DNA from 3 places in the Bradyrhizobium sp. USDA 223 genome. Region 3 is predicted to be linked to each of the others. Evidence: predicted binding sites of a transcription regulator. Region 3 holds the regulator's gene; each other region holds the start of a gene.
What was found. The regulator PhoB, encoded in region 3, activates phosphate uptake and scavenging genes when phosphate is short. The targets are predictions, from matches to a motif close to TGTCATNNANCTGTCAT.
Positions count from the first base shown of each region.

Region 1: the regulator PhoB is predicted to act here: its motif matches at 1,337-1,353, upstream of ABIA40_RS05385 (UDP-2,3-diacylglucosamine diphosphatase).
Region 2: the regulator PhoB is predicted to act here: its motif matches at 6,418-6,434, upstream of phnC (phosphonate ABC transporter ATP-binding protein).

Region 1 is NZ_JBIYDR010000001.1:1,241,618-1,251,439, forward strand. Features, by position in the region: gene ABIA40_RS05375 (PAS domain S-box protein) at 1-60, opposite strand, end outside; gene thiD (bifunctional hydroxymethylpyrimidine kinase/phosphomethylpyrimidine kinase) at 382-1,182, shown strand; gene ABIA40_RS05385 (UDP-2,3-diacylglucosamine diphosphatase) at 1,377-2,189, shown strand; gene ABIA40_RS05390 (glycosyltransferase family 4 protein) at 2,203-3,246, shown strand; gene ABIA40_RS05395 (threonine/serine dehydratase) at 3,404-4,387, shown strand; gene ABIA40_RS05400 (caspase family protein) at 4,570-6,393, opposite strand; gene ABIA40_RS05405 (RbsD/FucU family protein) at 6,558-7,001, shown strand; gene ABIA40_RS05410 (AAA family ATPase) at 7,009-7,545, shown strand; gene ABIA40_RS05415 (hypothetical protein) at 7,737-8,096, shown strand; gene ABIA40_RS05420 (ADP-ribosylation/crystallin J1) at 8,109-8,462, opposite strand; gene ABIA40_RS05425 (hypothetical protein) at 8,590-9,822, opposite strand, start outside.
Region 2 is NZ_JBIYDR010000001.1:5,828,496-5,838,317, forward strand. Features, by position in the region: gene ABIA40_RS27170 (carbon-phosphorus lyase complex subunit PhnI) at 1-646, opposite strand, end outside; gene phnH (phosphonate C-P lyase system protein PhnH) at 651-1,259, opposite strand; gene phnG (phosphonate C-P lyase system protein PhnG) at 1,264-1,728, opposite strand; gene phnF (phosphonate metabolism transcriptional regulator PhnF) at 1,847-2,578, shown strand; gene phnE (phosphonate ABC transporter, permease protein PhnE) at 2,716-3,570, opposite strand; gene phnE (phosphonate ABC transporter, permease protein PhnE) at 3,567-4,454, opposite strand; gene phnD (phosphonate ABC transporter substrate-binding protein) at 4,522-5,430, opposite strand; gene phnC (phosphonate ABC transporter ATP-binding protein) at 5,502-6,317, opposite strand; gene ABIA40_RS27210 (chloramphenicol acetyltransferase) at 6,492-7,163, shown strand; gene ABIA40_RS27215 (alpha-D-ribose 1-methylphosphonate 5-triphosphate diphosphatase) at 7,160-8,353, shown strand; gene ABIA40_RS27220 (DUF1045 domain-containing protein) at 8,372-9,070, shown strand; gene ABIA40_RS27225 (hypothetical protein) at 9,074-9,667, opposite strand; gene ABIA40_RS27230 (selenium-binding protein SBP56-related protein) at 9,751-9,822, opposite strand, start outside.
Region 3 is NZ_JBIYDR010000001.1:7,052,741-7,062,562, reverse strand. Features, by position in the region: gene ABIA40_RS32825 (OpgC domain-containing protein) at 1-1,145, opposite strand, end outside; gene apaG (Co2+/Mg2+ efflux protein ApaG) at 1,341-1,733, shown strand; gene ABIA40_RS32815 (Hsp33 family molecular chaperone) at 1,920-2,927, opposite strand; gene argF (ornithine carbamoyltransferase) at 3,098-4,033, opposite strand; gene ABIA40_RS32805 (aspartate aminotransferase family protein) at 4,033-5,241, opposite strand; gene ABIA40_RS32800 (GcrA family cell cycle regulator) at 5,699-6,211, shown strand; gene phoB (phosphate regulon transcriptional regulator PhoB) at 6,503-7,210, opposite strand; gene phoU (phosphate signaling complex protein PhoU) at 7,233-7,949, opposite strand; gene pstB (phosphate ABC transporter ATP-binding protein PstB) at 7,961-8,782, opposite strand; gene pstA (phosphate ABC transporter permease PstA) at 8,779-9,624, opposite strand; gene pstC (phosphate ABC transporter permease subunit PstC) at 9,629-9,822, opposite strand, start outside.

The DNA of each region.
Region 1 (9,822 bases), 5.8 Mb from region 3:
GCAGATGCCGTGCGGCGACAGCATGGACGAGTCGAGGAGACGTTCGAAGAAGGCCCACATCGTTCCACCCCAAGGAGTCTTGTTCAGGTGGCTTGCGCGGCCGGGCGGCCCGCAACATGGGGGCGCCGGACGGTTCCACCACCTGACGTCTCGCGTCACCGGCGAAGCACGCTAAGGTACGCGACTATAGCAAGGGTCCGGCGCCGTTGCATTTTCAAGTCCGCACCATTGCGGGCCCTGGTCCGCGCGGTGTCCGACTGATTCGCAAGGTGCGCAATCGGTTCGCGAATCACGCCTGGCGGCGGCCCGGCGCGCTTGCTGACGTTCCACAGTCGCGCTACGAGAGGCCATGGCGGCCTCCTCAAACACATGTCTCCCGCGATGACGACCCCGGTCGCACTCACCATCGCCGGTTCCGATTCGAGCGGCGGCGCCGGCATCCAGGCGGACCTGAAGACCTTTGCCGCGCTCGGCGTCTATGGCGCCTCCGTGATCACGGCGCTGACGGCGCAGAACACGCGCGGCGTGACCGGCATTCACGCGGTGCCGGCCGGGTTCGTCACCGAGCAGATCGACGCGGTGTTCTCCGACCTCGACATCGGTGCGGTGAAGATCGGCATGGTGGCCCAGGCCGCCAGCATCGATGCCATCGCGGCCGCGCTGTCCCGCTGGGCGCCGCGGCATGTCGTGCTCGATCCCGTCATGGTGGCGACCTCCGGCGACCGCCTGCTCGCCGCGGAGGCCGTCGACGCCCTGCGCACCAGGCTGATGCCACTGGCTGCCGTGATCACGCCGAACCTGCCGGAGGCTGCGGCCCTGCTCGATGCGCCGGTGGCGGCGAGCGAGGCCGAGATCGAAAGCCAGGGACGCCGCCTGCTGGCGCTGGGCTGCCGCGCCGTCCTGATCAAGGGCGGGCACGGGGAGGGCGCCGAGAGCACCGACTATCTCGTCACTGCCGAGACCGCGATCGCGCTTGCCGCGCCGCGTGTGGCCACCCGCAACACCCATGGCACCGGCTGCTCGCTGTCCTCCGCCATCGCAGCGAGGCTGGCCAGGGGCGAGGACCTCGAGGCCGCCGTGCGCAACGCCAAGACCTGGATCAGCGCCGCGATCGCCGCCGCCGACCGCTTCAGCGTCGGCCACGGCCACGGGCCGATCCATCATTTCCACAAGTTCTACTGAGGCGGGCTTGCTTCGCCTCTCCCGCAAGCCAAGCGGGGAGGGAGCGCACCTACCCTGCGGCGCCATGTCGCCTGATTGTCGCATGCGACTGATATTCGCGGGGAGGGCGAGGCAAGGCGTGATTCGTATTTGAAAGTGCCTCAAGGGTTCAATCGGTCATCCCGCTGTCACGGGACATTGTTACAGGCTGGCGCATGGGAAGTTACGATGTGAGTGACGAGAGCCCGGAGCGGCGCTTTCGCACGTTGTTCATCTCCGACGTCCATCTCGGAGCCCGCGGTTCACAAGCCGATCTTCTGCTCGACTTCCTGCGCTACCATGATGCCGATACGATCTATCTCGTCGGCGACATCGTCGACGGCTGGGCGCTGAAATCGAGCTGGCACTGGCCACAATCGCATAACGACCTGGTCCAGAAGCTTTTGCGCAAGGCGCGCAAGGGCGCCAAGGTCATCTACATTCCCGGCAATCACGACGAGTTCCTGCGCAACTATTACGGCACGCATTTCGGCGGCATCGACGTGGTCGAGAACACGGTTCATACCGGCGCCGACGGCAAGCGCTATCTCGTCATTCACGGCGACATCTTCGATCTCGTGGTGCAGAACGCGCGCTGGCTCGCCCATCTCGGCGACAAGGCCTACGATTTTGCGATCCAGATGAACCGCCTGGTCAACTTCTTCCGCCGGCTGTTCGGCGTGCCCTATTGGTCGCTCTCGCAATGGGCCAAGCAGAAGGTCAAGAACGCCGTCAACTATATCGGCGCGTTCGAGCAGGCGCTCGCCGCCGAGGCGCGGCGTCACCAGGCCGACGGCGTGATCTGCGGCCACATCCACTACGCCGTGATCCGCGACGAGGGCGGCATCCGCTACATGAATTGCGGCGACTGGGTGGAGAGTTGCACCGCCCTGGTGGAGCATGACGACGGCCATTTCGAGATCATCACCTGGGCGGATCAGTTGCGGAAGCCGGAGCAGGTGCCACAGGTCGCAGCCAGAGCTGCATAACAAGGACCACTTGATGCGCATCCTGGTCGCGACCGACGCCTGGCACCCGCAAGTCAACGGTGTGGTTCGGACGCTGACCAAGCTCGCTGATGCTGCAAAAGCGCTCGGCGTCGAGTTCACGTTCCTGACGCCGCAATCGTTCCGCACCTTTGCGATGCCGAGCTATCGCGACGTGCGCCTCGCCATGCCGCGCCCGGCCCGGATCGCAAGGCTGATCGAGGAGGCGCGCCCGGACAGCATCCACATCGCGACCGAAGGGCCGATCGGCCTGATGGTCCGCCGCTATTGCCGCCAGCGCAAGCTGCCGTTCACGACCAGCTTCCATACCCGCTTTCCCGAATATGTCCGCGCCCGCGTGCCAGTGCCGGGCTCGCTGATCTGGCGGGCGCTGCGGCGCTTCCACAGCGCCAGCCGCGCCGTGATGGCGGCGACGCCGGCGCTCGCGCGCGAACTGACCGAGCGCGGCTTCGACAATGTCGTGCTGTGGCCGCGCGGCGTGGACACTACGTTGTTCCACCCGCGCGTCATCGATCTCTGCCTGCCGGCACCCGTGTTCCTGTCGGTCGGCCGCGTCGCAGTCGAGAAGAATCTCGAGGCGTTCCTGGACCTCGACCTACCCGGCACCAAGGTGGTCGTCGGCGACGGCCCGGCGCGCGCCTCGCTGGAAGAGGCCTACCCCGATGCGATCTTCCTCGGCGAGAAGCACGGCGAGGAACTGGCGGATATCTACGCGGCCGCCGACGTGTTCGTGTTCCCGAGCAAGACGGACACCTTCGGCCTGGTGCTGCTGGAGGCGCTCGCCAGCGGCCTGCCGGTCGCGGCCTTCCCTGTGAAGGGTCCCCGCGACGTGATTGGCGATGCGCCGGTCGGCGCGCTCGATCACGATCTGCGCAATGCCTGCTTCGCCGCGCTCGATATCTCCCGGCAGGACTGCGTCGCCTTTGCCGCCAATTACACCTGGGAGGCCTCGGCAACGGTCTTTATCGACAGCATTTTGGCGGTCGGGGCGGTGCTGCCCGGCCGGACCGCCGCGGAACAGCCGCGCCAAGTCGCCTAGAGCTATCTCGATCCGATGGATCGAAATAGCTCTAGATTCTTGTTTTGACGCGTTTTCTTCACGCGAACCGGGATCCACTTCGCTCGAAAACGCTATGGGGAAATCCTCTCGCGGAGGTGTCTTGCCCGGGCCTGATCGGCCGCGATAACATTCCGCCATGACCGAACAGGCCCTTCCGGTCGGCCCTGCCGACATCGATGCCGCAGCGCGCGTGATCGCGCCTTACGCCATTCGCACCCCGCTGTTGTCCTTCCCCGTGCTCAACGAGCGCGTCGGTGCAAAAGTGTTCCTGAAGCCGGAGATGCTCCAGCGCACCGGCTCGTTCAAGTTCCGCGGTGCCTTCAACAAGGTGTTCTCGATCCCGCAGGACAAGCGCGCCGGCGGGGTCGTCGCGTTCTCCTCCGGCAACCACGCGCAGGGCGTGGCGGCGGCGGCAAAGATCCTGGACATGCAGGCAACCATCGTGATGCCCGCCGATGCGCCGCTGTCCAAGCGCGAGCGCACCAAATCCTACGGCGCCGAGGTCGTGCTGTACGATCGCTATAACGAGGACCGCGAGGCGATCTCGCGCGGCATCGCCGAGAAGCGCGGCGCGACGCTAGTCAAACCCTATGACGATCCCTTCGTGATCGCAGGGCAGGGCACCGCCGGCCGCGAGATCGCCGAGGACATGGCAACGCTTGGCCTCAGTCCCGACATCGTGGTGGCGCCGGCCTCCGGCGGCGGTCTGATCGCGGGTGTCGCGACCGCTGTGAAGGCGCGCTATCCGCAAGCCGAGATCGTGGTCGCCGAGCCCGAGGCCTTCGACGATCACGGCATTTCACTCAGCTCAGGCCATCGCGAGCCGCATCCGCCAGCCGGCCGCACCATCTGCGATGCGCTGATGGCGCTGATGCCGGGCGAGATGACGTTTGCGATCAACAGCAAGCTCTTGGCGCGCGGCGTCACGGCGTCGGACAAGGAAGTCGGCGCGGCGGTCGCCTTTGCCTATCGCGAGCTGAAGCTGGTGGTGGAACCCGGCGGCGCGGTGGGGCTTGCTGCGCTACTCGCGGGCCGCCTTGATGTGGCCGGCAAGAACGTCGTCATCGTGCTGTCAGGCGGCAATGTGGATGCGGATCTGTTCGCGGAGCTGGTGGCCTGACTTTGGCTGAAACGGTGTGAGCCGCAGTCCACCGCGTGGGCAGGGCAATCGCATTCGAATTTCGAGAGGCCGTCATGCCCGGGCATGACGACGTAGAGAGAGTTGGTGCCCATGGCCCACATCTCATTGCGATAGTCCTCCCCCGCAAGCGGGGGAGGGAGCGCACCTTCCTTCTTGCCCAATCAGTGCGTGAAGCCGCCGCGACGGTTGCCGCCATTGTTCATGCTTGGCGCCTGGTTCATTGACTGCCGGAAGTTGTTGTTGCTGCTGACCATGCGGTTCGGCACCGTGTTGAGCTGCGGACGGCTCGTCTGCACGTTGGTCTGCACCTGCACCTTGTTGACTGGGCTAATGTTGGGCCTCACGATGCCGGTGTTGCCGTTGTTGACGCGGATCGGCTGGTTCTGCGTCTGAACGTTGACCGGCTTCACGTCGATCTTGGTGCCGCCTTTGCCGACATTCACCGGCATGCTCACGATCTTGGGCGGAGAGCCGTTGCCGGCATTGTTGCCGCCGTTCTGCGGCTTGTTGGTCGCAGGCAGGGTCACGATCTTGCCGATGCCGACCTTGCCGTTGATCGTGTTGGTCGGCGCAGGCAGCGTGACGATCTTGCTCGGGGTCTGCGGCGGCGTGCCGTTCTGCGGGCTCGGCTGGTTGTTGCCGGCAGGCAGGGTGACGATCTGGCCGCCATTGCCGAGCTTGCCGACGACATTGCCGTCGAGCGGCTTCTGCACGACCGGCAGATTGCCGTTCACCTGCGCGCCATTGCCCTGCTGCATCAGCGGCATGTATTTGGGCTGGCCGAGATTGCCGATCTTGATCGTCGGAGCAATGTTCTGCGGCGCCAGGAACTTGGTCGCCTGCATCAGGGGGATCTGCTTCGGCTGCGCCTGCAGCTTCAGCGCGACCTGCGCATAGGGGCTGTTGCCGTAGCTGTCATAGAAGCTCTTGTAGGCGAGCGGCGAGTTGGCGAGCACCGCCTTGTGCCAGGCCTGCGAGATCAGGATGTTGTTGAGCAGCCAGCGGATGTGGTCGCACAGCGGGTCGTGCGGGTACATCCGGATGAACTCCTGATAGTACTCCGGCCGGCCCTCGGACACCACGTAGTCATAGGCCTGGCGGGTGGAGCGGCTCGGCAAATTGGAGGCCATCTGCACGACCGGCGCTTTCACCGGCGCGCGGTTGGCGGCAACGGCGGTGTCACCGAAGAAGGTGAAGTCGCTCGTCAATGAGGAGCTCTCCCACGGAATCTGCGCGCCGCTGGTGGTCTGGTTGACCTGCAGGCGCACGCGCTTGAACAGCTGCTCGATCGGCACGTTGGGCTCGCGCGCGACGTTCAGGAACGCCTGTGTGTACGGGCTGTGGCCATTGGTGCCGTCGAGCGCCTCGGCGCCTGGCGCGGTCGAGTAGCCGACGATCGAGCCGTTCGGCGCATCGACGATTGCCAAGCCGCGGCCGGCGTCGTTGATTTCAGGGAACGGGTTGTTGCGGCAGGCATCGAGGATGACGATGCGCATGCGGCTCGGGATCGTCTCCAGCGTCGACATCACGTCGACGAGGCGCAGCGAATTGTTGACCAGCTCGGTCGGGCTGGAAACCTTGGCGTCGACCGGAACGAGATAGTTCTCGCCGGCGAGCTGCACGCCGTGACCGGCGTAATAGACCATGGCCACCGTGTTCGGACCGCGCGAGGCGACCTTGGCGGAGAAGTCCTGGACGACGCGGAGCATGTCGTTCTGGGTCAAGTCGGTCGCGGCGACCACTTCGAACCCGGCGGAGTTCAGGAACTGCGCCATCGACTGGGCGTCATCGTCGGGGTTCGCAAGCTGCGGCGCGTTCTGGTAGTTGGCATTGCCGATCACCAGCGCCACCCGCTGCTCCGGGCCTTGCAGCCCGGTGGGGGCAGGCTGCACCGGGGCGACTTGCGCGGAAACGGGCCCGCAGGCGAAGCCGAACAGGCTTCCCAACAGGCTCGCCGTCATGAAAAAGGGCTTTAGGCGGAACATGGCGTGCTCCTTTGGCACTCATCTCGATGCGGATTGGTTGCGGCCAAGCTTGGCTGCGTTCGAGCCTTGCGGTCCGTGATCCCAGTCACCATGCTCGCCTCCGTGATCTGAATCACGCTCGGAACCTGTTATGGTTAGCGATCGATTGGGAGGACGTCCGCCACATGCTGAAATCGATCGATCCGATCCTGACGCCCGATTTGCTCTGGCTGCTCGCCGCGATGGGCCATGGCGACGACCTCGTGTTCGTCGACGCCAATCACCCCGCCACCCGGATCGCGCAGAGCACCTCGTCGCAGCGCCTGATCCAATTGCCGGGCATGACGATGGAAACTGCCATCCGGGCCATCATGTCGGTCTATCCGCTCGACAATTTCGATCCCGATCCGGTGCGTGTGATGATGCCGGTCGACGATCCCGACCGCGTGCCCGAGGTGCAGCGCGCGGTGCTCGCGGAGATCGCACGTGCTGCTGGTCGGCCGGTCACGCCCGGCAAGCTCGCGCGTCGCGATTTCTATCGCGCGGCAGCGGCAGGCTTTGGCGTCGTGCAGGTCGGTGACAGCAGGGGCTATGGTTGCTTCCTGATCAGGAAGGGCGTGATCGGTTAGGAATATCATGAAGCATCCATCCTCACTGATCGTGTTCGGCGGCCTTCCAGGTACCGGTAAGACGACGATCGCTCGCGAACTCACCGCCAGGCTGGCGGCGACCTATCTTCGTATCGATGCGATCGAGCAGCCATTGCGGGACGCAGGCCTCATCGTCGGCGCAGCCGGCTATGCCGTTGCCAACACGCTCGCCGCCGAAAACCTCAAGCTCGGGCGCATCGTCATCGCGGACTGCGTCAATCCCGTGCTGGCAAGCCGCGCCGGATGGCGGCAGACCGCCTTGCGAACCGGCGCAGCCATCGTCGAGATTGAAGTGATTTGCAGCGAACCGGCGTTACACCGGCAGCGCGTGGAAAACCGGCTGCCCGACATTGACGGTCACAAGGTTCCAACCTGGGATGACGTCGTGAGCCTGACTTTCGAACCGTGGGATCGGGAGCACTTGGTGCTCGATACGGCCGAGAGTTCGCTCGATCATGTCCTGGACCGCGTTGAAGCGCATGTGCGCGACAAGATGGGCTACAGCAGAATGGCTTTAGGTTGAATCGATTGCCACGGGCTCGGTGCAACCTCTCCCGCTTGCGGGAGAGGTTGCACCGAGGGCGCGGGTGAGGGCTTTCTCCTCTAGGGGGCTATCCCATTGCGGAAACACCCTCTCCCGCAAGCGGGAGAGGGAGTGCACCTCGCACTCGAATTTGAGTGGCCTTCTCGCATCCGCCTGTCTATCGTCGATTCATGTCTCGCCTTCTGTGTCTCTTCATTGCTGTCGTCCTGTCGCTGCTGCCCGCCGTCGCACCCGCCGAGCCCGTGCAAAAGCGCCCCAAGCCGGTCTGGAAGGGCTACGGCTTCCTGCCGGGCTATCGGCAGCCGCTCAGCAACAGCATTCCGCTCTACAAGCAGAAAGACGCCATGCGCCGCCTGTCGCGCGCAGACCGGCGCCATTGGTACATCGACCCGGTTCCGCAATTTTATCGCTGGGACGGCGAGTGGCACTATTTCGGCCGCCCCGGATTCAACGGCGGCCGCTACAACGGCGGCAGCTTTGGTCCGTGCTGGACGCGCACGCCGATCGGTCCGATCTGGAATTGCGGGTGAGGCGCGCGGCGGTTAGGGAAAGCTACGGACGACCTCGATCAAGCCGACGATTGCCGCATTGAACGCATCGAGCTCCTCAGCCGGAATCCAGTACTCCAGATGTGAACGTCCGCCCGCTTCCTGCACATCGTATTTTTCGATGAAGCTGCGCTTGACTGTGAAACGGGTCACGAAGCCCGATCCGCTCGCCGGGACATTCCAGTCCCGCGCGATCTTGATGGCGTAGTCTTCGGTCAGCACCGGATAAAAGATCGGCTGGTCAGGCAGGCGCGGCGGAAACGCGCGCATGCCGGATTGCTGGATCAATTCCAGCTCTTTTGGACCGACGGGCCGCCAGAGGGTGAGAGTATCTTCGGTGGGGGACATGGGCGTGAGGTCCAAGATCGAGCGTCGTCGTTGCGAGCGCAGCGAAGCAATCCGGAATCCTTCCGCGGAGACAGCCTGGATTGCTTCGCTGCGCTCGCAATGACGGGGTTGGGGAGTGCGCGCTCTCTTACGAAAAGAACGCGATCTTCTCGGCCTGGGTCATGCGGCGGATCGGGGCGAGCGGGTCGTTGGCCGGTGCGCGGGGTTTTTGCAGGATGCCGCTGGCGAGGATGGTGGCGCCGAGCGAGGCGTCGGACATGGACGCGGGCAGGGGCGAGGGCATCGGCAGCGTCGCGGTCGGGGCTGCCGCCATTGATGCGGTGGCCGCCATGGCCGGCGCCTGCTGCTCCATCACTTCGGCGGCGGCTTCCGCAATGGCGTCGGTGAGGCGCGCGAGCGAGTCCAGCGCGATCGGCGCGTCTGCGGCGGGCTCTTCGGCGATGGCTGCGAGGACAGGCTCGGCTGCGACCGGCTCCGGCTGTTCGGTGGCAATGGGCGCCACGAGATCCGAGAGCGCCGGCTCCGGCGTCGCGGCTGCCATCTCCACCGGCTCGATGATCTCGTCGAAGTCGGGATCGGGCGCGGCCATCTCCATCGCGATGGCCTCGAGGATGGCTTCGTCCTCGGCCTCGGCTGCGGCGTCGAGCGCGAACTCCTCGCTGACTTCCGTCAAGGCCTCAGGCTGAGCGGCCGGCTCTTCAAACGCGACGGCTTCGAGCTCGGCATCATCAGGCGCGACGTTTTCGAGCGCCGCGCTTTCGGCAGGGATCCGGCTGTCGGCCGCGATCCCCTCGGCGGCAGCGGCGTCCATGGCCTGCTCGGCCATGGCGGCGGTTTCAGCGGCCGCCGTTGCTTCGACGGCCGCATCGAGTTCCGGAGCTGCTGCGATCTCTTCGCGCGTCTCCGTAAAAGCCACGGGTGCGTCGCCGGCCATCGCCGCAGGCGCCGTCTCGACGGGCGAGGCTTCTGCGACCGATGAAGCCGCCTCCTGGGCCGGAGCGGCCCGCGGCGTTGCGTCGCCGTCGAGCTGCTCGACGCGGTCCTTCAGCAGATCGAACGCAGCCTTGAGCTCGATGCGGGGATCGAGGGTCGAGATCTGCCCGCAGGCGGCCTCGATCGAGGCGAGCTGCGAATCAATGAGGTCGCAGATTCGCCCGTCGGCGCCGATCTCGCGCCAGCGCCAGGAGATCTCCTTGATGATGCGGACCCCGCGCGGGATCGGCGCGAGACTCGCCTCGATCGCGCCGGGATCGACCGCGGCGAGCGCGATCGTCTCGGCCTCGCGGATGGCGCGGCGGATCTCGACCAGCGCCTCGGGCAGGCGGTCCTCGACGACCGGTTGCCGCTGTGCCGCAAGGGT
Region 2 (9,822 bases), 1.2 Mb from region 3:
CGCGCTGGGTGGAATAGCCCATCGCGAGCAGAAAGCCTTCGTCACCGCGCGCAAGGTTCTGCAGGCGCAAATCACGGTCCGCGGGGAAATTCAGCGGCTCGCGGGTGAGATCGCCGACGCTGGCGCCGTCCTCAGCTTCCGGCGATGATTCGATCAGCCCGTCGCGCCCGAGAATGTCTGTCACGCGCGGCGTCGGCGCGGTGGAGGCTTCGGCCGCAGCCGGCCTCTCTGGCACAAAACCTTGGGCGAGCGATGGATCGAGCAGGCGGTGCGTGTAGTCGAAGGTCGGCCCCAGGATCTGGCCGCCGGGAATGTCCTTGAAGGTCGCCGACACCCGCCGCTGCACCCGCATGGCGCCGGTGTCGACGGGCTCGCTGACGCCGAAACGCGGCAGCGTGGCGCGGAAGGCGCGCACCAGGAAGATCGCCTCGATCAAATCGCCGCGGGCCTGCTTGATCGCAAGCGACGCGAGCTCGCGGTCATAGAGCGAGCCTTCGCTCATGACGCGATCGACAGCGAGGCCAAGCTGCTCCGAGATCTGATCGAGCGAGATTTCCGCAACGCTCTGGTCGCCGCGCCGCTTATGCGCGAGCAGGCGATGGGCGTTCTCGATGGCGCGTTCGCCGCCTTTGACTGCGACATACATGCTTCTAGCTTCCCTTGCTCACGATTCGCGTGGTGCGGGGGATCGCGACCACGGCGTCATCGGCGACCAGCACCACATCTATGCCGCGCGGAAACAGCGCTTCGTTCATCTGCAGGCGCTCGAACAGGTCGAAAGGCTTGATCGACGCCTGCAGCGTGGCGACTCCGTCGATGCCGGGGCCGCGCAGCTCAAAGCTGCGCCCGGCGGCGAGGCTGTCGACCTGGATGATCACCGTGGTCGAGCGGTCCGGATACTCGCTGGTGCCGAGCGCGAAGGATTCGAACGAGGGCAAGGCGCCGCCGTCACTGATGAGCGCGAACGAAGCGACCGACGAATCCTGCACAACCGGCGCGCCAGTGTGGAACTTGAGCCACTTCGTCACGTCCGCGCTTTCCGCCATCCGTGCGTCGAGCCAGAGCGGCGTGTCGTGGTCGAACAGCGTCAGCGCGATCGCGGCGGTGCCGCGCATCATCGTATCAGGCGCGCCCGCCATCGGCACGATGCGCTGGACCGAGCCCGGCCGCGCCATGGCGTCCATGACCGAGCGAAAGGTCGATTGCGCCGACAGCACCTTGTCGGCGAAACCCGGCGGCAGCTCCGCAATCGTGGTCATGATCTCACCCCTCACCGCGCACCATGGTGTAGAAATCAACCTTCGTCGCGGCGGCCGCTGCCGCCGCCTGCTTGCGACTGACCATGAGCTGCTCGCGCAACGGCGCGATAATTTCGCGCTCCACCGCTCCGCCGAAATCGCGGGACTGCACCAGCGCATCGCACAGCGCGATCAGACGCGCCTTCTCACCGTCGCGGCCGAGCGTGTAGCCGAACCCGACCTCGCCGCTCGCAAGCCGCACCGCGGCGCGCGACACCGTCGCTTCGCCGAGATTGAACGGCGCACCATCGCCGCCGACCCGGCCGCGCAGCATGACGAGGCCGTTCTCGGGCGTGCGCAGATCCTGATGGTCCGGGAGGGCCAAGTTGCGGAGGCGAGCGGCGATCTCGCCCGCCTCCGCGTGCGCCAGCACCGCCATTGCGGCCTTGCGCTGGGCTTGCTGGTCGTTGTGCTGGGTCACCTGGTCCATCGAACCTTCTACAGAACTTGCCGCGCCGAAGTTGTCTATGATAATAGACAACTTCATACGGACGCGCCATGACTGTTTCGTGACAATGCTGTGATTTCTGGAGTAGGTTTCCCGCGACATGAGCATGCAGGACACAGCCTCGTCGGGCGTCGCGCTATGGCGCCTCGTGGCCGATGGCATCGAGCGCGGCATCGCCGACGGCCGCTTTGCGGCCGGCGACAAATTGCCGGGCGAGATGGAGATCGCCGAGACCTATCGCGTCAACCGCCACACCGTGCGGCGCGCGCTGGCAGCGCTTGCCGAGCGCGGCCTGGTGCGCGCCGAGCGCGGCAGCGGAACCTATGTCGAGGCCCAGAAGCTCGCTTATCCCCTGCGCTCGCGCACGCGCTTCTCCGAGATCGTCGGCGCCGATGGCCGCGAGCCGCACGGCCGGCTGATCGAGGCGACCAACGACGTCGCAACGCGCGAGCTCGCACGGGAGCTGGGATTAAGGACCGGCGCACCCCTGGTGCGGATCGAAGCGATTCGCCTCGCCGACCGCACGCCGATCTGTGTTTCTACCACCTGGCTCTCGGCTGACCTGTTCCCGGATGCAGGCGCCGTGTTCGCGGCGACGCGCTCGATGACGAAGCTGCTGGAGCATTTCGGCGTCCGCGACTATCGCCGTGGCGCAACGAGGATCACCGCAGGGATTGTCGATGCGAGCGACGCCGCACGGCTCGATCTGGCGCTGGGGCGGCCGATCCTGGTGGTCGACGCCACCGACCATGATCTCACGGGCAAGCCGCTGGTGACGAAGCACTCGCGCTTTGCGGCAGAACGTGTGGAGTTCTTGGTGGAGAACGGTTAGATCAGAGCGTTTTCCAGCGAAGCATGCCCTCGGACTTGATCCGACGTGGAAACGGTGTGCGTCGAGAAAACGCGTCAAAACAAGAAGCCAGAGTTCCGTTCCGATTCAATCGGAATGGATAAGGCTCCAGCACGACGTTAGGCGACCGTCCGCTTGCCGATAATCGCGAAGCGCAGCTTGCCGGAAATCCAGTCGATCGACGATACCGTTATCAGGATCAGCAGGATCAGAAACGATACCTTCTGCCATTCCAGCACCCGGATCTGTTCGGCAAGCTGAAGGCCAATGCCGCCAGCGCCAACGATTCCGATGATCGTCGCCGATCGCGTGTTCGACTCGAAATAGTAGAGCACCTGGCTCAGCAAGACCGGGAATACCTGCGGCAGCAATCCGAACCGGACGCTGTGGAAATGGTTGCCGCCCGATGACCGAACGCCTTCCGCGGGGTTCTTGTCGGCGACCTCGATCGCTTCCGAGAACAGCTTGCCGAACGTTCCGAAATCGCTGCAGATCACGGCCAGGATGCCGGCAAACGGCCCCAGCCCCACGACACCGACCCAGATCAGTGCCCAGATCAAGGTATCGACTCCACGGATGGTATCGAGGCCACGACGCGTCAATACGCGGATGATCCGGCTTGCAACCACGTTGCGCGCCGCCAGCAGGGATACCGGCAGCGCGAGCAGCGCGCCGCCCAGCGTGCCGAGAAACGCGATCGACACCGTCTCTCCGAGCGCATGCAGATATTTCAGAACCTCCGCCCAAGAACCCGGATTGGGCGGCAACATGAGCTGGACGAATTCGCCCAGCCTGACCATGCCTTGGGAGAGCCGGTTAAAGGGAATATCGAGCTGGACGATCCCGAACAGGAACAGCCCGACCGCCCCGCCGACGAGTATTGCGATCCTTCCCCGCTGCCACCAATCGGTCCGGAAGACGTCGGGATACCGTTCGGCAATGCCGGCCCGGTTTTCAAAACTGAAGGAGCTCATCGGGTGCTTCCCTCCAGCCCGAGCAGGCGGTGTCGCAACCGTTCCGTCAGGAAGTCGATCAACATGACGGTAAGGACGATGAGCAACAGGATGGCGCTGACGTCGGTGAAGTAGAACTTGCGAACCGCCTCGATCAGATCCTGGCCGATCCCGCCGGCGCCGACGAAGCCCATCACGGCAGCGCCACGCACGTTGATCTCGAACCTGAGCAAGGCATAGCTCACGAAGTTCGAAAGGACTTGAGGCAACGCGCCGAACCGAACAACCTGAACCCAACTGCCCCCGCTTGCCGCCACCCCTTCGACCGGCTTGCTGTCGATGTTCTCGACAACCTCGGCGAACTGCTTGCCCAACGCTCCGGCGGTATGGATTGCAATGGCCAGAACGCCCGGCAGCGGCCCGAGACCAAAGGCCAGCACGAAGATCAGGGCAAACACGATCTCCGGCACGGTCCTGAAAAATTCCAGGACGCGCCGGGTGACGAAAACAGTCGTTCCTGATTTCACGAGATTGGCCGAGGCGAGGAAGCAAAGTGCGAAACCGCACAGCGCACCCGAGAGGGTGCCCATATATGCGATCAGCAACGTATCCCCGAGAAGCCGTGTCCAGCGCGGCAACCCCCACAGCCAGTCCGCCAAATCGCTCCATGCGGTCGCGAACGAAAATTTGGGTGCGATGCTGACGAAATAGGCCGGGAAGCGCCAGAAGTTCTCGACAAAATTTCCAAGACTGACCTCGCCCATCCAGCCCGCGGCAATAGCAACGGCGATCAGGACGGCGGCACCGAGCCATACGCGCCGGCGCTTGGCGGCAATTGCAGCCGCATAGCGATCGGCAAGCTCACGCAGCCTGGCTTCCGGGAATTCGGGAACTGCTGTTCGCATGGGATGTTCGGAAGAGCCGACGGCCAGATCGTGCGATCTGCCCGTCTTGTCCAACCCTTCGTTTCCCTCAGGATTTCTGCTTGCGAATGCTGTCGACAAACTTGGTCAGTTCGATCACGGCCTCATACGCCTTGTGGTCGACCTCGACGTAGGGCAATTGCTTCCCCTCGTAGATCTTGTCGAAAGCGGCCTTGTCCTTCACCGCAATTTCCAGCACGGCTTTCTTGATCGCCGCCTTGAGGTCGTCAGGCAGGCTGCCGAGATAGGCCATCGGCGAGTTCACAATCTGCTCGGACTTCATGATGATCTTGAAATCCGCGGCCTTCGCCATGCCCTTCCGTTCCATCCGGAGCAGGTTCGATTCCTTCTCATCGTTCCACCAGTTGAACGCCGCGTCGCAGGTGCCCTGCGAAAGCCCGATCACTGCGTTTTCGTGGCTCCCCGAGTAGACCACCTTGGCGAAGAACTTTTCCGGGTCGATGCCCATCTTGTTCATCGCGAAACGCGGCACGTTGTTGCCGGAAGTCGAATTGGGATCAACGAGGCAGAGGTTCTTGCCTTGCAGGTCCTTGATGTCCTTGTAGCTCGAATCGCTCTTGACATAGAGAACCGAGTAATAGCCCTTGGTGCCGTCGCCGTTCACCTCGATAGCGAACGGTTCGACCTTCGCGCCAACGATGTAGGCACGCGCGTAGGACGCCGGGCCGTACATCGCGATGTGAATGTTTCCTGCACGCTGACCTTCGATCACTGCGGCGTAGTCATTGGCAATCCGCAGCGTGACCTTGGTTCCAAGCTCGCGGGACAGGTACTCCGTCAGAGGCGTCCAGCGGTTAGTGGTGCCGGAGGCATTCTCGTCGGGAACTTTTGCGAAGATCAGCTCAGGATATTTTGCCTTCCAGTCCTGCGCCGCAGCGGCCGAAACTGAAAATGCCAGGGCCGCCGCAGCGGCAACGATCGTACGACGGTCTATCATGACGTCTCCCATTTCAAGGTTATGCAACTGTCGAGCTCCGGCTCTACGCTGGGCTCGATTTGAAGCGGCAATCAGGCCGCGGCAACCGTGCCGAAGGCAGGAACTGCCGTGCCGACCGATGCATCCCGGGGCGCAACATCCATGACTTCATTCGCCTCGAGATCGTACAGCTCGCGCGCGATATGGTCGGTCAAGGCCGCCGGCGCGCCGTCGAACACGACCCGCCCCGCGGCCATCCCGATCAGGCGGTCGCAATAGCTGCGGGCGAGATCGAGCGAATGCAGGTTGCAGAGCACCGTGATACCGAAATGCTTGTTGATGCGCAGAAGCGCATCCATCACGATCTTGGTGTTGCGGGGATCGAGCGAGGCGATCGGCTCGTCGGCAAGGATGATGTCGGGCTGCTGAACCAGCGCCCGCGCGATCGCCACGCGTTGCTGCTGACCGCCCGAGAGGTGGTCGGCGCGCTGGGCCGCGATGGCAGCCATGTCGAACTGCTCAAGCGCCGACATCGCGACGGCCTTGTCTTCTTCGGGCCAAAGCTGCAGCAGCGACCGCCATGTCGGCACCGTCGACAGCCGCCCCATCAGCACATTGGTGAGGACGTCGAGCCGGCCGACGAGGTTGAACTGCTGGAAGATCATCGCCGAGCGGGCGCGCCACTGCCGCAACTCCCTGCCGCGCAGCGAGGTGACGTCGACGCCGTCGAACAGGACGCGTCCTCCGCTCGGCGTCACCAGCCGGTTGATGGACCGCAGCAGTGTCGACTTGCCGGCGCCGGATCGCCCGATCACCCCGACGAAGCCGCCCGGGGAAACTTGAAACGAAGCATCGTCCACCGCGGCTTTCGCGCCGAAGCGACACGTCAGGCCTTCAACCACCAGCATACAGGAGCTCCAGAGTAGCTGGAGCCAACCGCTAACGCCGGCGCTTAACACTTGTGTGACAGCGCTGCTGCAGTGCGGCCATCCTACGCGCATCATCCCCTGTCATCTGTTTGTCATGACATCGTCATCCGGCCGCTCGAAGAGAGACGCCCGCCCTCGCACTTCGGATGCAACATGGCCGCCAAAGCTCTTTCGGTTCAGCCGACCGTCGATCCCTCGGCCAAGCTGCATGAGACCAGGCTCGGCGCCTACACCGAAGTCGGCGCGCGCACGATCCTGCATGAAGTGGCGATGGGCGATTATTCCTATGTCGTGAACGATGCGCAGATCACCTACACCACCATCGGCAAATTCTGCTCGATCGCGGCGATGACCCGCATCAATCCCGGCAACCATCCGATGCATCGCGCCACTCAGGCGCATTTCACTTACCGATCCAGCGCCTATTTCGAGGGTGAGAGCGACGATCTCGAGTTCTTCGAGTGGCGCCGGCAGCATCACGTTCATATCGGTCATGACGTCTGGATCGGCCATGGCGCGATCGTGCTGCCGGGCCGCAACATCGGCACCGGCGCGGTGATCGCCGCCGGCGCGATCGTCACCAAGGACGTGCCGGCCTACAGCATCGTCGCCGGCAATCCGGCCCGCATCGTGCGGCGGCGGTTCTCGGAGGAGATCGCCGGACGGCTCGCAAGGCTTGCCTGGTGGGACTGGGATCACGACAAGTTGCGCGAGGCGCTGCCCAATTTCCGCAAGCTCGGGATTGAAGATTTCCTCTCGGCATACGAAGCAAAAGCGAGCTCACTCGCCAATTCTCCTGCCAGCAAACGAAGCGCGGTCGCGTGACAGACATATTCATCGAAGGCGGCCGGGCCCTGATCGGCGCCGAGCTCGCCGAAACATCTCTTCTCGTCTCCGGAACAGACATTGCAAAGGTCGACGCCTCTCGCGGCCGGGCGCGGCTGGCGCTGGATGCCCGTGGCCTGCTGGTGCTGCCCGGCATCGTCGATCTACACGGCGATGCCTTCGAGCGCCAGATGATGCCGCGCGCCGGCGTCGACTTTCCGATCGACGTTGCGCTCGCCGACAGCGACCGCCAGGCGATCAGCAACGGCATCACCACCGTGTTTCACGCCACGACCTGCTCGTGGGAGCCGGGCCTGCGCAGCGCCGACAATGCACGCGGCCTGATGGAGGCGATCGAGCGGCAGCGTCCGCAATTCGCCGCTGACACCCGCTTCCACCTGCGGCACGAGACCTACAATCTCGATGCCGAAGCCGAGATCGCACGGTGGCTGGCCGAGGGCCGCGTCGACCTGCTCGCATTCAACGACCACATGGACGGCACCGTCGCCGACATGGCCAAGCCGCGCAAACGCAACCGCATGGTGGAGCGCACCGGGCTGTCGAGTGAAGAATTCGACCGGCTGGTCAAGCGCGTGGTCTCGCGCGCCGACGAGGTGCCCGCCTCGGTGTCACGCCTGGCCGCCGCGGCCCGCACCGCCAAGGTGAGGATGCTCTCGCACGACGATTCGAGCCCGGCGATGCGCCGGGACTTTCGCGAGCTCGGCGCCTTGATCGCGGAGTTTCCGATCAACGAGGAGACGGCGCGCGCAGCGGCCGGCCACGGCGATGCCATCGTCTACGGCGCGCCGAACGTCGTGCGCGGCGGCAGCCACACCGGCTGGACCAGGGCATCCGACATGATCGCAAAGGGGCTCTGCTCGGTGCTGGCGTCGGACTATTACTATCCCGCGCAGCTGCTCGCCGCGTTCCGCCTGGCCGCCGATGGCGTGGTGCCGCTGGCTCAGGCCTGGGATCTAATCTCCGCCGGCCCGGCGCGGGCAACCGGCCTCACCGATCGCGGCCTGCTCGCGGAGGGACGCCGCGCCGACATTCTCCTCGTCGACGACAGCGTCGAGCTGCGGCCGCGGCTGATCGCGGTGATCTCAGGCGGCAGGCTCGTGCATCTCACCGACGCGACGCGGCTGCTCACCGCAATGGCGACGCCGCGCGAGGCTGTCGTCGCGGCGTAAATTGGTTATGCTGAGGCAATGACAGGTTTCCCCCGCTACGCGATCTACTATGCCGCAGGCCGCGACAGCGCCCTCTCCCGCTTCGGCGCCGAGCTGCTCGGCTATGACGCCTATACCGGAGACGAGCTGCCGTTTCCGCAACAAGCGCTGCAGGCCGCGCCGGACTGGCGCGAGGTCAGCGCCGATCCCCGCCAATACGGCTTTCACGCCACGCTGAAGGCGCCGATGGCGCTGGCGCCTGGCAAGACCGAAGCCGAGCTGCTGGCCGCCTGCTCGGCCTTCGCGGGCAGGACACGTCCGATCCCGGCGATCCGACCGGTGGTCGATGCCATCAGCGGCTTCATTGCCGTCATTCCGGCCGAGCCGGTCGAGGCTCTCCAACAGCTTGCCGCTGATTGCGTTCGCGCGTTCGACCTGTTTCGCGCCCCGCTGACGACGGAAGATCGCGCCCGTCGCAAGCCGGAGAGGCTCAGCGAGCGGCAGCGGGATTATCTCGACCGCTGGGGCTATCCTTACGTGATGGAAGAATTCCGTTTCCACATGACCTTGACGGGTCGGCTGGATGCGGATCGGCGCGGGCCGATCCTTCAGATGCTGCGGACAAGGTTTGTGGCGCTGGGGATCGAGACGCTCGCGATCGATCGCATTGCGCTGTTCAGGCAGGATGATGCCAAGGCGCGGTTTCGCATCATCGGCGAGTGGGCTTTGGTGCGGTAGACCTCAGCGCGAGGCCGCAAGATTGAAAGCGAGCGCCACCGCGCCAACCAGAACGAGGCTGATCGCCCAGACTGCATCCAGATTGAACCAGCTTCGCGAGACGAACTTCAATCCCAGATGGCGGTAGACCAGCCACGCCAGACACCCGCCGGCGCCGACCATGGCGGCAACGTGCACCAGGGACACCAGCACCGCCATCCCGAGATTTGCCGCCATCAGCGCGCCCGCCGCCTGATGGCCGGCATCGAGCTCGAAGGCCTGGCAGAGCCCGAGATAGATCGGCACGAGCATCAGGGCAGCGCCGTGAGCGATGGCGACGGCAAATGACCAGAGCACCAATTGCGTCGGCGGAATTCGTGCCAGCGCGCGCGGATGACGCCGGTCGATCAGCCGGTAGACGCCAAAGCCGATGACGAGAAGACTCGCACCGATCTGGATTGGACGCTGCCATTCGGCCAGTACGAGCAGGAAGGCGAACGGCAGCAGCACGAGAAGTGTTGCCAGGAGGTGCCCGGCCGCCAGAGCCCACAATGCACGGAAGAGCGCGAGAGGGCTCTTGTCCATGAGCCCGGCCGAAACGGCGAGCGGCCATCCCATTCCCGGATTGATCCCGTGGTAGAGACCGCTCGCAACAAGCGCGAGCCACAGCCAGCCAAGGGCCGGGCTCGCCTGCGTCCCATCTAGACCGACGGGTAGCAAAATGAGTCCGTCGAACAATCGCCGCCCTCGAGTCTGATCTGGTGCGCACGATA
Region 3 (9,822 bases):
AGGATTCCGGAGAGGCTAATCAACGCATGCATCACCGGCCCGCCGGAGATTTCGGCGAGGACGAAATGGCCGGCAAAGGCCAGGAAGACGCCGAGGCAGAAGATCTCGAGCGAATGCTGACCACATAGAATCAATGGTCGTAGCCAGCGCGATTTCAAGCCCGGCCAATCGCGGGGCAGGAAGCGTACGGTCAGCGCCGCCAGCGCCAGGAAGTGCGCGAAGCGCAGCACGTCGAGGTCGGTCTTGTCGATCGGATACATCCATTGTTCGATCTGCTTCGGCATGAACTGGGAGAGCTGGGGCACGTACCAGGTCAAGGTCACGTAGAACGCCGCGATGAGATAGGCGATCGAGATCCACATCGTCACGGGCGAGGCCAGGATGCCCGACATGCGACGCGCACCTCCGAGCGCGCACCAGGCACCGAACACGAACAACAATTGCCAGGCGAAAGGATTGAAGGCCCAGAAGCCGTTCGGATAGGCCGACAGGTAAAGGTCGTACTCCCAGGTCACCGCGTAGAGCAGGACCGACAGCCCGAGCGTGACGTCCGGCCGCCATTTCATCGACCACAGGATCAGAGGCAGCGCCAGCATCAGCACGATGTAGAGCGGCAGCACGTCCATGTTGACGGGACGGAAGCGCAGCAGCAGCGCCTGCACGATGACGACGTCGGGCTGCTTGAGGAAGTCCATGATGCCCATCTCTTCGGTGTAGAGCGGGTTCTCGAACCTGGTCGCGACATAGGAGATCTCGGCGAGGAAGATCGTGAACAGGAAGACGTGGGCGACGTAGATCTGCCAGACCCGGCGCAGGATGCGCGCGGTGGCGATGAGAACGCCGCTCTCCAGCATGGCCCGGCCATAGACGAAGGCGGCGGTGTAGCCGGAGATGAAGATGAAAATTTCGGTGGCGTCGCTGAGGCCGTAATTGCGGATCGTGAACCAGGTCAGCAGACTGGGCGGCAGATGGTCGATGAAGATCAGCCATAGCGCGAGCCCGCGGAACAGATCGAGTCGGAGCTCGCGCTCGCCGATGGCGGGCAGCGTGATGGCCGGCGCTGCGGCGCGCGCCTTGGTCCCTGCGGGCTTGGCGCCCGCGGTTCCTGCGATGGTCGATCCCGTCACTTGGTCGGCAATGGTCATCGGGGCCTGGAAACCCTTCCGCAAATCGCGACATTGAAGCAGTGTAATGGTCCGGCTGTCGTCTCGCAAAGCGTCCGGATCACATCAGGGTGTCTCCCTCGGTGGTGTGCTTTCCCGCCAATTCTGGCGGGACGATGTCGCCAAGGCGCCCGCGGGGGTTTGGTTCCCGGGGCGGATTTCGGTATGATGACAGCCATGTACCGCGCCGTGACCCGCCAGATCGAAGTGACCGTCGAGCCGAACTTTGTTCCGGAGCAATCGTCGGCCGACCGCTCGCGCTACTTCTGGTCCTACACCATCGTCATCACCAATTCGGGCGAGGAGACCGTGCAGCTCAAGACGCGGCACTGGATCATCACCGATGCCTCCGGCCGCCAGCAGGAGGTGAAGGGCGAAGGCGTGGTCGGCGAACAGCCGATCCTGGCCCCCGGCGAGCGCTTCGAATACACCTCCGGCGTGCCGCTCTCGACCGCCTCGGGCTTCATGACCGGCCGCTACCAGATGGTCAGCGAAACCGGCGAGCGTTTCGAGATCGACGTGCCGACATTTTCGCTGGACAGCCCCGACAACAAGCGGGTGTTGAATTAGGGAGGCGAGTTCGCCGTAACACTCACAACTGTCATGCCCCGGCTTGACCGGGGCATCCAGTACGCCACGGCCTCTCGTTTCGATCAGCATCGTCTCGGAGTACTGGATCGCCCGATCAAGTCGGGCGATGACACCGCGCGTGTGGCACTGCTCCACTCGTCATTGAGTGCAGCGACGCGGGTAGGCTTACGCGTCCTCGACGCCCGCTTCGTGCGGCGTGAACTGGTACACCGACGAGCAGAACTCGCAGGTGACCACGACCTTGTCGTCCTTGACCATGGCGGCGCGATCGTCGTGCGAGAAGCTCTTGAGCATCGCGGCGACCGCATCGCGCGAGCAGGAGCACCGCGCCTCGAGCACCTGCGGATTGAACACGCGCACGCCGCGCTCGTGGAAGAGGCGGTAGAGCAGCCGCTCGCCGGAGAGTTCGGGATCGATCAGCTCGACGTCCTCGACGGTCTCGATCAGCGAGCGGGCCTCGACCCAGGCATCGTCCTCAGTGACGCTGTGCACCTCGGTGCCGTCGGGCGCATCGCCGGGATGCAAGTCCGCCTGCCGCGCGCGCTCCGGCGCCTTGGGCAGAAATTGCATCAGCATGCCGCCGGCGCGCCAGCGATGCTTGCCGCCGTCGCTCGAGCGCCACTCCTCGCCGACCGCGAGGCGCACGCGCGTCGGGATCTGCTCGGAGCGCATGAAATATTCGTGGGCGGCGTCTTCCAGGCTGCCGCCGTCGAGCGCAACCAGGCCCTGGTAACGGCTCATGTCGGGGCCCTGGTCGATGGTCATGGCGAGATGGCCGCGGCCGAGCAGCGTGCCGGAATCCTTGGTCGTGCCCAGGCGCGAGGCGTCGAAGCGCGCATAGGCGCGCAGGCGGTCCGGGGCCTTGTAGTCGACGACCAGGAACGACACCGGACCGTCGGTCTGGGCCTGAAGAATGAAGCGGCCCTCGAATTTCAGCGCCGATCCAAGCAGCGTCGTCAGCACGATGGCCTCGCCGAGCAGCTTGCCCACGGCTGCGGGATAGTCGTGCTTGGTGAGGATGTCGTCGAGCGCGGGGCCAAGCCGCACCAGGCGCCCGCGCACGTCGAGCGCGTCGACCTCGTAAGGCAGCACGGCGTCATCGATCGGAACCGATGATGGCGCGCGAACCGGGCCTTCAGGCCCGGTTTTCATGTCAGGAGATTGGGAAACCATGGCGCTTTATCTGGGGTCGTTCGATGCAAATTGAAAGAGGCACGCCCGCATTCCGTCGTCCGCGGAACGACGAGCTGCGTAGCCCGGATGGAGCGCAGCGCAATCCGGGGGGTCTTTCCACGCGTTGAGAACCCCGGATTTCGCTGCGCTTCATCCGGGCTACAAGAAGGTTACTTCACCGCGTCGAAGCACCAGGCCAAGATGCCCTTCTGCGCGTGCAGGCGGTTTTCGGCCTCGTCGAACACGACCGATTGCGGCCCGTCGATCACCTCATCGGTGACCTCCTCGCCGCGATGGGCCGGGAGGCAATGCATGAACAATGCGTCCGCCTTTGCCAGCGACATCAGCTTGGCATTGACCTGGTAGGGCTTGAGGACGTTGTGGCGGTGCTCGCCCTCCTTGTCGCCCATCGACACCCAGGTGTCGGTGACGACGCAATCGGCGCCGCGCACGGCGGCCTCGGGATCGGTGCCGAGCACGATCGGCGCGCCCGTCGCCTTGATCCAGTCGCGCATCGCCTTTTTCGGTGCGAGCTCCGGCGGCGTTGCGACATTGAGCTGGAATTTGAAGCGCTCGGCGGCATGGGCCCAGGACGCCAGCACGTTGTTGTCGTCGCCGGTCCAGGCCACCGTCTTGCCCTCGATCGGGCCGCGATGTTCCTCATAGGTCATGAGGTCGGCCATCACCTGGCAGGGATGCGAACGCCGCGTCAGGCCGTTGATGACGGGCACGGTGGCGTTGGCCGCGAGCTCCAGCAGCGCATCGTGGTTGAGGATGCGGATCATGATGGCGTCGACATAGCGCGACAGCACCCGCGCGGTGTCGGCGATGGTCTCGCCGCGGCCGAGCTGCATCTCGGCGCCGGTGAGCATGATCGCCTCGCCGCCGAGCTGGCGCATGCCGACGTCGAACGAGACGCGGGTGCGGGTCGAGGGACGCTCGAAGATCATCGCCAGCGTCTTGCCCTCGAGCGGCCTGACCGGCTGTTGCGCCTTCTGCTTCGCCTTCATGGCGGAAGAGGCGGCGAGCATGCTCTTGAGCTCCGACAGCGGCAGCTCGTTGATGTCCAGGAAGTGCTTGGGAGCTTTGTTGGGCGTCGTGCTCATCAGCTTGCCGCCCGCTTGGTCTGGCTGGAGGAGATCGCAGCGCAGGCCCGCTCTAACCGCCCGACGCTGTCCTCGATCTCCGCTTCGGTGACGATCAGGGGCGGCAGGAAGCGCACGACATTGTCGCCGGCCCCGACGGTGAGCAGCTTTTCGGCGCGCAGCGCCGCGACGAGATCGCCCGACGGCACCACGGCCTTGATGCCGATCAGCAGGCCCTCGCCGCGAACCTCGCTGACGACATCAGGGTGACGATCGATCACGGAGGCGAGCTTCTGCTTGAGCAGCAGCGACATCTTCTGCACGTGGTCGAAGAAGCCGGGCTTGAGCATGACGTCGAGCACGGCGTTGGCAGCCGAGATCGCGAGCGGATTGCCGCCGAAGGTCGAGCCGTGCGAGCCGGGCCCCATGCCGGCGGCCGCATCCGCGGTCGCCAGCACCGCGCCGATCGGAAAGCCGCCGCCGAGCGCCTTGGCGAGCGACATCACGTCCGGTGTGACGCCGGTGCGCTTGTAGGCAAAGAGCTCGCCGGTGCGGCCCATGCCGGTCTGCACCTCGTCGAAGGCGAGCAGCAGCCCGCGCTCGTTGCAGAGCTCGCGCAGCGCCCTCAGGAAGGCGTGAGGTGCAGAACGAACGCCACCCTCGCCCTGGATCGGCTCGATGAGAATGCCGGCGGTGTGCGGACCGATCGCTTTCTTCACAGCCTCCAGATCACCATGCGGCACCTGGTCGAAGCCATCCATCGGCGGGCCGAAGCCCTCGAGATATTTCGCAGAGCCGGTGGCGGCGAGCGTCGCCAGCGTGCGGCCATGGAAGGCACCCTCGAAGGTGATCATGCGGTAACGCTCCGGATGCCCCTTGGAGAAGTGATGGTGACGCACCAGCTTGATCACGCCTTCCAGCGCCTCGGCGCCGGAATTGCAGAAGAACACGAAGTCCGCAAAGCTCTCATTGCAGAGGCGGCTTGCGAGCTTCTCGCCGTCAGGGCTCTGGAACAGGTTCGACATGTGCCAGAGCTTGGTCGCCTGCTCCTGCAATGCCTTGACCAGCGCGGGATGGACATGGCCGAGCGCATTCACCGCCACGCCCGAGGTGAAATCGAGATAGCGATCGCCGTTGGTCGCGATCAGCCAGCAGCCTTCGCCGCGCTCGAAACCGAGGTCGGCCCTGGCGAAAACGGGGAGCAAATGCGGCGCTGCGCTGTTAGTCATGACATCACTTGAATGTTGCGGACGGTGTGAGGCATGCATTGCGCGACGCACCATCAACCGGCCCCGGAAAACGAAACGTGCCGCCTTTTAAGGGCGGCACGTGCCACTATCTTATGCTTGGCAAGACGGGTGTCAATGCCGCCCGGAAAGCCTCGCGAAACGCTGATTCCGTAGTCTTGCGGTGCCGATTTTGCGGTTTTTCACCACGGAACATGTGGAAGCGAGTCGGCGGACTCTTGCGCGGGAGTCACGCCATATTGTAGCGTTTGGACTGTCAGATACGACATCTCGTGCAGCAGTTCTGATCCCAGAAGTCCTCATGTACCGGCGTAAACGTTCGGGCGTCTTGAGCGCGCCCGGCGAGCCTTAAGGGATTCTGACGGCACGGGTTTTTCAAGGCTAAAGCATTCGCTGCGAAGGCCCAGGATGGCAGGCGCGCAGCGAGGGAAAGGGTGCAATGACGGTTTTGACCTGGTCCGATGATCGCGTCGAGCAGCTGAAGAAGCTCTGGGAGGCCGGACTTTCGGCCAGCCAGATCGCGGCGGAGCTCGGCAATGTGACCCGCAATGCCGTGATCGGCAAGGTGCACCGGCTCGGCCTGTCCGGCCGCGCCAAGAGCCCTTCATCGGCAGCGCCCAGGCCGCGCAAGGCACGGCCCGCGCAGCACATGATGCGGGTGACCCGCCCCGTCGCGCGCGGCAACACCGCGCTGGCGCAGGCCTTCGAGGTCGAGTTGGAAGCCGAGCCGGTTACCTACGACAACGTGGTGCCGATGAGCCAGCGGCTGTCGCTGCTGGAATTGAACGAGGCGACCTGCCACTGGCCGGTCGGCGATCCATCGAGCCCGGATTTCTTCTTCTGCGGCGGCAAGGCGCTCTCAGGCCTGCCCTACTGCGCCCAGCATTCGCGCGTGGCCTATCAGCCCGCAGCGGACCGCCGTCGCGCAGCACCGAAGCCGGGCACGCGGTGAGCTCGCGATTTCATTGATTGCCAGGACAGCAGCCGTCACACGATGACGGCTCCAATTATTCGGTGTCATCCCCGCCTAGTGCGCGATTGCGCACGGGGAGCGGGGATCCATAACCACAGGGCGCGGTGATTGCGCGAGATGGTTACTGCGAGTCTTCGCCAGACCACGTACTATCGTTGATCGCGGCGAGCGCGAGCGCTCGCGCTGAGATCCCGGGCTCGCGCTGCGCGCGCCCCGGGATGACGGTCGAGATCGGCGCCGCAGTTCGCCAAACCAGCTGTCGCTGGCGCTTTATGTCTGCTCAGCCTTCGCAAAGCGATCGTCCAGCGCGTAGCCGGCGCCGCGGACGGTGCGGATCGGGTCCTGCTCGCGGCCGAGATTGAGCAGCTTGCGCAGGCGGCCGATATGGACGTCGACGGTGCGCTCGTCGATGTAAATGTCGCGGCCCCAGACGCTGTCGAGCAGCTGCTCGCGCGAGAACACGCGGCCGGGATGCTCCAGGAAGAACTCCAGCAGGCGATATTCGGTCGGGCCGAGATCGATCGGCCGGCCTGAGCGCGCCACGCGGCGCTTGTCGCGGTCGAGCTCGATATCGCCATAGGCGAGCACGGTGGCGAGGCGCTCGGGACTCGCACGCCTGAGCAGACCCTTCACGCGCGCAAGCAGCTCCGGCACCGAGAACGGCTTGACGATGTAATCATCCGCGCCGGTCGCAAGCCCGCGCACCCGCTCGCTCTCCTCGCCGCGCGCGGTGAGCATGATGATCGGCAGCTGCTTGGTCTCGGAGCGGGTCCGAAGCCGCCGGCACAGCTCGATGCCCGACAGGCCCGGCAGCATCCAGTCGAGCACGATCAGATCGGGAATGTGCTCCTTGAGGCGGGTGTCGGCGTCATCGCCGCGCATCACCGTCTCGACGTCATAGCCGTCGCCTTCGAGGTTGTAGCGAAGAAGCTCGGTGAGAGCTTCCTCGTCCTCAACCACCATAATGCGTGCGCCCATGTTGTCGTCGCTCCTTAAGTCGTCAGGTGTTCGGCACCGTCGTGGCGAAGGTCGTCATGTCGCCCTTCGGCCGCTTGTCGGTGATCGCCTGGCCCTCGATCATGTAGAACACGGTCTCGGCGATGTTGGTGGCGTGGTCGCCGATCCGCTCGATGTTCTTGGCACAGAACATCAGGTGGATGCAGAACGAGATGTTGCGCGGATCCTCCATCATGTAGGTGAGGAGCTCGCGGAACAGCGAGGTGCAGATGGCGTCGACTTCCTCGTCGCCCTTCCACACCGCCATCGCCGCCGGGAGGTCGTGCGCGGCATAGGCGTCCAGCACCGATTTGACCTGCTGCTGCACGAGGTCGGTCATGTGCTCCAGGCCGCGGAACAGCTTGAGCGGATGAAAATCCGTCTCCAGCGCCGCGACGCGCTTGCCCATGTTCTTGGCGAGATCGCCGATGCGCTCGAGATCGGTCGCAACGCGCATGGCGCCGACGATCTCGCGCAGGTCCACGGCCATCGGCTGGCGGCGGGCGATGGTGAGCACGGCGCGCTCCTCGATGCGCTTCTGCAGCGCGTCGAGCTCGCCGTCGGTGGCGACGACGCGCTGGCCGAGCGCCACGTCGCGGCGGATCAGCGCGTCGACGGAATCGACGATCATGCGCTCGGCGATGCCGCCCATCTCGGCGACCAGGCGGGTGAGCTCCTGAAGGTCGCTGTCGAAAGCCTTTAAGGTATGTTCAGAACCCATGTTCCGTCTCCTCAGCCGAACCGGCCGGTAATGTAATCCTGCGTGCGCCGATCGCTCGGCGACGTGAAGATCTTGCTGGTGTCGTCGAACTCGATCAACTCGCCGAGATACATGAAGGCGGTCTTGTCGGAGACGCGCGCCGCCTGCTGCATGTTGTGGGTGACGATCGCGATCGTGTAATTCTCGGACAATTCCTGGATCAGCTCCTCGACCTTGGCGGTCGAGATCGGGTCGAGTGCCGAGCAGGGCTCGTCGAACAGGATCACCTCGGGCCGCACCGCGACGGTGCGGGCGATGCAGAGGCGCTGCTGCTGGCCGCCGGAGAGCGACAGGCCGGAGGCATTAAGCTTGTCCTTGACCTCGTTCCACAGCGCGCCGCCGCGCAGCGCCTTCTCGACGCGGCCGTCCATCTCGGACTTGGAGATCTTCTCGTAGAGGCGGATGCCGAAGGCGATGTTCTCGTAGATCGTCATCGGGAACGGCGTCGGCTTCTGGAACACCATGCCGACCCGGGCGCGGAGCAGGTTGAGGTCGAGCTTGGGGTCGAGGATGTTGGTGTGGTCGAGCAACAGCTGACCCTCTGCGCGCTGGCCCGGATAGAGGTCGTACATCCGGTTGAAGATGCGCAGCAGGGTGGACTTGCCGCAGCCGGACGGGCCGATGAACGCCGTGACGCGGTTGGTGCCGAGCGCCAGGTTGATGTTCTTCAGCGCGTGGTGGTCACCGTAGTAGAAGTTGAGGTTGCGCGCGGTGACCTTGGCGGGCGCCTCGGGCAACGGCTGCGAACCGGGATGAACGGTCGGTGCGCTGACGGAAACAGACATTTCACTCATTTTGCAGTCCTCTCGGCGCCAAGGATGCGCGCGCCAATGTTAAGGGCAAGCACGGTCAGGGTGATCAGCAGCGCGCCGCTCCAGGCGAGTTGCTTCCAATATTCGTAGGGGCTCTGCACGAAGTTGTTGATGGTGACAGGCAGGTTCGCCATCGTCTTGTCCAGGCCGAGGCTGAAGAACTGGTTCGACAGCGCCGTGAACAACAGCGGCGCGGTCTCGCCGGCGACCCGGGCGGTGGCGAGCAGCACGCCGGTGATGAGGCCGGCGCGCGCCGCACGGTACGCGATTCGCCTGATCACCAGCGAGCGCGGCAGGCCGAGCGCGCTGGCAGCTTCGCGCAACGGATTCGGCACCAGCAGCAGCATGTCCTCCGTGGTGCGCACGACGACCGGGATCACGATGACGGCAAGTGCCAGCGCGCCCGCAATCGCCGAGAAGCCGCGCATCGGCACCACCACCGCGCCATAGATGAAGAGGCCGATGATGATCGAGGGTGCCGACAAGAGAATGTCGTTGATGAAGCGGATCACCGAGGTCAGCTTGTCGTTGCGGCCGTACTCGGCGAGATAGGTGCCGGCGAACAGGCCGAGCGGCGCGCCGATGCCGACGCCGATCACGGTCATGATCAGCGAGCCGACGATGGCGTTGCGCAGGCCGCCCTCGTTCGATCCGGGCGGCGGCGTGTCAGCTGTGAAGACCTGGAGGTTGAGCCCGGCCAGGCCGTTGTAGAGCAGCGTGACCAGGATCAGCGCGAGCCAGGTGACGCCGAAGGCGGCGGCGGCGATGCAGAGGCCGCGGATGACGATGTCCCAGCGGCGGCGGCGTGAATAGATCGGGTTCATGGCTTCACTTCCCGGCCTTGGTTTCGAGGCGCAGCAGCATCAAACGGGCGGCCGCGAGCACGAAGAACGTCAGCACGAACAGCAGGAGGCCGAGCAGGATCAGGCCGGACTGGTGCAGGCCGTCGCTCTCGGCGAACTCGGATGCGATCGCCGCCGAGATGGTCGTGCCCGGCGCGAAGATCGACGAGGAGATCCGGA